3 regions of the Lysinibacillus sp. CD3-6 genome follow, and region 1 is predicted to be linked to each of the others. Evidence: riboswitches for the same ligand, from Rfam matches in the RefSeq annotation. Region 1 holds a riboswitch; each other region holds the start of a gene.
What was found. A riboswitch is a leader RNA that binds a small molecule or an ion and turns the genes downstream of it on or off. The one in region 1 is predicted to bind S-adenosylmethionine.
Positions count from the first base shown of each region.

Region 1 (2,276 bases):
TTTGTGCTAACTGTAGCAGTTATCGCTTAGGCTCAATCACTTCCTTTATGCGGCTTTTTTAAAGGCAGATGTTACTTTCGGTTCCGTTCCGTTGAATAGTCTTTTAATATTTTCGATATGCAAGATGAACGCTATGCATAAAAGGAGAATAGAAATGATCGTTGGGCCGATGCCAGGTATCCATAAATAGGTAGCTGTACAAAATACAATATAAAATTCTAACACACCGACAATTAAATAGTTTGTTGCTAAAGATAAAATCACAAATAAGATAAGTGCACATAATGCAATTTTCCAATCGACGGCAAGTAAAATTCCGATAATGGAGGCAGTTCCTTTGCCACCTTTGAAGCCCATATGGAAAGGGAAGTTATGCCCTAAAATAACACTAGCAGCCATTGTATAGATTAAGAGCCACATTTGTACTTCAGTGAATTGTGATGCATTAGAAGATAAGTAGTAAATAGCACAGAGAATAGCACCAACGCCTTTACCAATATCAATTAGGGCCACTAATATGCCGTATTTCCAGCCAAGAGACAGCGTTGCATTTGAAGCACCAGCATTGCCATGACCAGTCTTTTTTAAATCTACACCTGATAGAAATTGTGCCACTTTAGAGCCGTGAATACAGCCAATGAAATAACCAATTATTATAATAATAAAAAATACCATGGCTTTTTCCATAAAAAATGCTCCTTTCATTTTATATTCTTTATATAGTGTATGTGCTCTTATTACGTAAATTAGCAGACAGAAGTTTCAGAAAAAAATAAATTTTACTGTTGACAGAAAAAAAGTCTATGTTTATACTGTGTAACAACGATGGAAATTGAATCACATACTCTTATCAAGAGCGGCGGAGGGAATAGGCCCTACGATGCCCGGCAACCAGTGAGTGACGAACTTGCTAAGGTGCTAATTCCTACAGATTCTTACTTGGATCTGGCAGATAAGGGGAGGAAAACTTGCAACCGCAACCCTCTTCTTAACTGAAGAGGGTTTTTGTTTTCTACACATAAATCCTCCTCATCTCCGGTACCATCGTAAAACCATTAAGGAGGAAGAAAATATGTCGAATTTCAAACCAGAAACATTACTATTACACGGTGGTCAAGAGCCTGACCCAGTAACAGGCTCCCGAACTGTACCAGTGTATCGTTCAACAGCTTTCGTATTTAAAGACACTGCTCATGCGCAACGTCTTTTTGCATTAGAAGAAGCGGGCAATATTTACACACGTATTACAAACCCAACTGTAGATGTTTTTGAAAAACGCGTCGCATTATTGGAAGGCGGGACAGCAGCAGTAGCACTTTCATCAGGTGCAGCAGCTATCGCATTTTCAATTTTAAATCTTGCAGGAGCAGGGGATGAAATTGTAGCAGCAAGCTCTTTATACGGAGGAACATATAACTTATTAGCAAATACACTACCAAACTACGGTATTAAAACAATTTTCGTAGATGAAACAAATCCTGAGAACTTCCGATCTGCGATCAATGAAAACACAAAAGCGGTGTTCGCTGAAATTTACGGCAATCCAAGCTTAAAGGTTTTAGATGTAGAAGCAGTAGCAAATATTGCGCATGAAAATGGACTGCCATTAATTATCGATAGCACATTTGCCTCACCATACGGCGCAACGCCAATTGACTTTGGTGCAGATATCGTTGTTCACTCCGCGACAAAATGGATTGGTGGACATGGAACAACTTTAGGTGGCGTAGTTGTAGATGCGGGGAAATTTGATTGGACACAAGGAAGATTCCCTAGATTTACAGAGCCAGACACTTCTTATCATGGATTAAGATATGGTATTGATACAGCAGCGGCTGCATTTGCAACAAAACTGCGCGTGCAATTACTACGAGATTTTGGTCCAACATTAAGTGCGGATGCTGCCTTTAACTTACTACAAGGTTTAGAAACGCTTCATTTGCGTATTCCTAAACATAATGAAAATGCATTAGCAGTCGCTGAATATTTACGTAACCACCCATCTGTGGAATATGTGAATTATAATGGATTAGAGGATTTTGCGTCGCATGATTTAGCAAAAAAATACTTGAAAAATGGCTTCGGTTCAGTGCTTACATTTGGCATAAAAGGTGGACGAGAAGCAGGGCGTCAGCTAATAGACAGCGTAAAATTATTCTCACACGTAGCCAACGTTGGAGATGCAAAATCATTAATTATTCACCCAGCATCAACAACACATCAGCAACTATCTGCTGAGGAATTAATCCAAACTGGCGTATCCGAGTCGCTCATTC
Region 1 is NZ_CP085880.1:364,581-366,856, forward strand. It holds gene FH508_RS01755 (glycerol-3-phosphate acyltransferase) at 46-687, opposite strand; SAM riboswitch class I at 845-959, shown strand; gene FH508_RS01760 (O-acetylhomoserine aminocarboxypropyltransferase/cysteine synthase family protein) at 1,073-2,276, shown strand, end outside.

Region 2 (2,276 bases), 2.0 Mb from region 1:
CGTACGGTGTTTCCTGATAAACATAATAGTTAAGCCAATTTGAAAATAGTAAATGCGTATGTGCTCGCCATGTATTAATCGGCTCATTAGAAGGATTATTATTCGGGAAATAGTTAACAGGAATCGCAATATCAATTCCTTTTTCAACATCACGGTAATATTCATCAGCTAATGTTGTCGCGTCGTATTCTAAGTGACCTGTAATCATTATGTTCTTATTATCCTTTGACTGCACGATAAAGACGCCAGCATCTTCTGAATAGGACAGTAAGCGTAAATCTGGGTGCTTACGTACTTCATCAATGGAAACCGATGTATAGCGTGAATGTGGTGCTGTAAATAAGTCACTAAAGCCGCGCACTAAATCGACCGTTAAATCGGTAATGACATGTGAATAGACGCCAGAACATTTTTCTGGTAGCTCAAATTTACCGATACCGTAATGGTGATATAGTGCAGCTTGTGCACCCCAACATATATGCATTACGGACGTAACATTTTTCACAGACCAATCCATTATTTCTGAAATTTCTTCCCAATAATTCACTTCTTCAAATGCCATTTTTTCAACAGGCGCACCCGTAATAATCATACCGTCAAAGCGGCGATGGCGAATTTCTTTAAACGTCGAGTAAAATAGCTGTAAATGTGATTTACTCACGTTTTTAGACTCATGTGTTGCTGTATTTAAAAATGTAATATTCACTTGTAATGGTGTATTACCGAGCAATCGCAGTAATTGTAGCTCTGTTTTTTCTTTTTCTGGCATTAAATTAAAAATTAAAATATTTAAAGGACGAATTTGTTGCGTTTTAGCGCGGTCTTCTTCCATAACGAATATTTTTTCCCCACGTAAATGTTCTCCAGCTGGTAAGTTTTTCGGAATATTAATAGGCATGCTGTATTCCCCTTTTCTTTAATTTTTTTCTCTCTATCTATTTAAAAATTAAAAAATCCCCCTCATTCCATTAGAGCAAGAATGAGAAGGATAATTATCACGTTCACTCTTATCTCTCAAAGGAAACATCCTTTGGTGGAATTAGCACCTTTCTAACATTGTTAGAGGTTGCTGAAGCGTCATAGGGCCAAATCCCTCAGCTTCTCTTGATAAGATTATTTAATTAAAAAGAATTGTATCATGAACAATTAAGAATTTCAATAATACATAGAATATTTAGTATTTAAATGAATGGAAGTTTATTTTTTGATGAACACTATCATTAAAGTATCTATTTCTTTTGTGAGTTACGTATCTACTGGTTAAATATCATTTTTTACATCAATTAGCCTTCGTAAATGACAAACCAATGACAATTGTAACCCGATAAACATTCATGCATTGTAAATTGATTTTTGTAGAAGAAAACGTAATGGTAATCATGGAGGTATTATGTTAACATATACCTTTAGTAACAGAGAGGAACGTGAAATATTTTGATTAAAATTGAACTCCCAAAACCAGACTTAGTAATTCGTCAACGTGAGCAAGTATTAAAACCAGGTGATGTAGAAATCACACCATTCCATGGTTTTATTGATTTCCATAAAATCACTCGCGAAAAAGGTGGCATATTCTTATTCTACAACGAAAAAAATGAGCTATTATTTGTAGGAAAAGCGCGCAAAATTCGTCAACGCATTAAAAAGCATTTTGAAGATAACGTATCACCAATGAAAAAATATCGTGATGAAATTTTCAAAATTGAAGTGTATGAAATTGATGATCCAATGGAACGTGAAATTTACGAAACATATGCTATTAACACTTTCCGCGCAAAATATAATCTTGAAAAAGTATTTTATTAAGATAAACGCCGTTAGCAACCACTTGCTAACGGTTTTCTTTTTTAGCGTTATTCATATAAAAAAACCCACGAGAGAGGTATCTCTCGTGGGTTTTTGGTATTTAGATAAATATTTTTTCGTCTTTAAATTTGTTAGCTGTTAGTAAGCTTACAACAACAAAGATAATAAATGAAGCTACTATCGGGATTGTCACTGTATGCATACCAAAGATTGACGGATAAAAGCGATCAATCACAATGTATAACGTCATGCCCGTAATCATGGAAGCAATTGCGCCATATTTGTTGGCCTTTTTCCAATATAATCCTAGGACGACTGACCAAATAAAGACAGCTTCTAGGCCACCAAATGCAAATAAATTAAGCCAAACAAGTAAATCTGGTGGATTTAACGCAAATACAACGACCGCTAAACCAATTACGGTAGTGACAATAAAGCTTGCCCGCTTAATCTCCCCGTCGTTGGCAGTT
Region 2 is NZ_CP085880.1:2,336,941-2,339,216, reverse strand. It holds gene metA (homoserine O-acetyltransferase MetA) at 1-898, opposite strand, end outside; SAM riboswitch class I at 1,005-1,114, opposite strand; gene FH508_RS11340 (nucleotide excision repair endonuclease) at 1,435-1,806, shown strand; gene panF (sodium/pantothenate symporter) at 1,907-2,276, opposite strand, start outside.
Region 2: another riboswitch for S-adenosylmethionine. It lies ahead of metA (homoserine O-acetyltransferase MetA); the one in region 1 lies ahead of FH508_RS01760 (O-acetylhomoserine aminocarboxypropyltransferase/cysteine synthase family protein).

Region 3 (2,276 bases), 1.4 Mb from region 1:
GGTAGTAGGTAGTTCATAATGCCGAAAATAGATTTTTTCATTTCACCAGCATATTCAGTACCACCGATTAGGATGATTTTCTTTTCAAGTGATACAATAATGAAAGTTTCAGAAGATGTACCATCGATAGCTGGATCCGCTTTAAAGTTAGGAGCTGAAATAACTGTGAATTCAGCAACATGAGAAGCTAATTCTTCTTGTGTTGGACGGATAAATAATTGATGGGCGAAAAGATTGTGCCAAGCATATTCATTGATTACTTGGATGCTTAATTGTGAATCTTTGTCAGCACCAGCAAAACCTTTGAATACGAATAATTCGTCACGTTCTTTTAAGTATTTAACTACTTTTACATATAAGTTATCGAACACTTCCGAAGAAATTGGTTGGTTTACTTTACCCCAGTCAATTTTATCTTTTGTGCTTTCTTCTTCTACCGTATATTTATCTTTAGGTGAACGACCAGTGTATTTGCCAGTTTCTGCACGAACTGCGCCATCTACTGTTAACATTGCCTCACCACGAGATGTAGCTTTTTCCGCTAATTGTGGTACTGAAAGTTGAACGTTAATGTTCCCACCGTTTAATAATTCCTTCAGTTCGTTTGCAATTTCTACTGAATTCATCGATTAAATACCATCCTTTTTTATAATATTCCCTTGAGTTTGAGGGAGTTTTTCTTAATTTCAAAAATAGTATAACACAATTGCTTTAATAATCTATACTAATTCAAAAATTATTTTCGTGTTTTAAATAACTTTCAACAAAAAGTCATAAAATAATTGACAACGTTCGACCTTTTACGTAAGATGAGGAATTGAACGGATACTCTTATCCCGAGCTGGTGGAGGGTCAGGCCCTGTGAAACCCGGCAACCTGCATGAACTATTTCACGACATGCGCTGGTGCCAACCTGATGCAAGGGGAAAACCCTTGAACGATAAGAGTGAAAGGTTACGAAGTCATTATTCCTTTCCTCATGTAAAGACGTGAGAAAAGGATTTTTTTTATTTTCATAATGAATGTAAAGGTAAGTATATACAATTCTTTCCTTATTATAATGACGGATCTTTCGAAATCCTCATGTTAAAAGCAACAACGGCTTGAAAGTTCTATCCTTCAGGAGCGAACTTGACATGGGTAATGAGTACCGTATTAATTTCGCAAATGCTATTTGTAAGAGTAATAGGAGGAAAACCAAATGACAAACCGTCGATTGTTTACATCAGAGAGTGTAACAGAAGGACATCCTGACAAAATTTGTGACCAAATTTCGGATGCCATTTTAGATGCCATTTTAAAAGAAGATCCAAATGCACGTGTAGCGTGTGAAACAACTGTAACGACAGGATTAGTACTAGTAGCAGGAGAAATTACTACTTCTACTTATGTAGATATTAAAGGTATCGTGCGTGATACTGTAGCAGAAATCGGCTACACACGCGGTAAATATGGCTTTGATGCTGAAAACTTAGCAGTACTAGTAGCAATTGGTGAACAATCACCAGACATTGCCCAAGGTGTAGACCAAGCATTAGAAGCGCGTGAAGGTTCTATGACTGATGCAGATATTGAAGCAATTGGTGCAGGTGACCAAGGATTAATGTTTGGTTACGCTTGTAACGAAACACCTGAATTAATGCCTTTACCAATTAGTTTAGCGCATAAATTAGCTCGTCGTTTAACAGAAGTTCGTAAATCAGGTGAACTAGCATATTTACGTCCAGACGGTAAAACACAGGTGACAATTGAGTATGATGAACACAACATCCCAGTACGTGTCGATACGATTGTTATTTCAACACAGCATGATGAAGAAGCGACATTAGAGCAAATTCAATCAGATTTAAAAGAGTTAGTAATAGCTCCTGTAGTACCTAGTGAGCTATTAGATGCTCAAACAAAATATTTCATTAACCCAACAGGTCGTTTTGTTATTGGTGGACCTAAAGGAGATGCTGGTCTTACAGGACGTAAAATCATCGTTGATACATACGGTGGCTATGCACGTCATGGTGGTGGAGCATTCTCTGGTAAGGATGCTACAAAAGTGGACCGTTCTGCTGCATATGCAGCGCGTTATGTAGCTAAAAACATTGTTGCTGCAGGTTTAGCAGAACGTGCTGAAGTACAACTTGCTTATGCCATTGGTGTAGCACAACCCGTATCAATCGCAGTAGATACATTTGGTACAGGAAAAGTAAGCGAAAGCGATATCGTAAAATGGGTTCGCGATCTATTTGATCTACGTCCAGCAGGCATTATTAAAATGCTTG
Region 3 is NZ_CP085880.1:3,735,260-3,737,535, reverse strand. It holds gene pckA (phosphoenolpyruvate carboxykinase (ATP)) at 1-626, opposite strand, end outside; SAM riboswitch class I at 829-947, shown strand; gene metK (methionine adenosyltransferase) at 1,202-2,276, shown strand, end outside.
Region 3: another riboswitch for S-adenosylmethionine. It lies ahead of metK (methionine adenosyltransferase); the one in region 1 lies ahead of FH508_RS01760 (O-acetylhomoserine aminocarboxypropyltransferase/cysteine synthase family protein).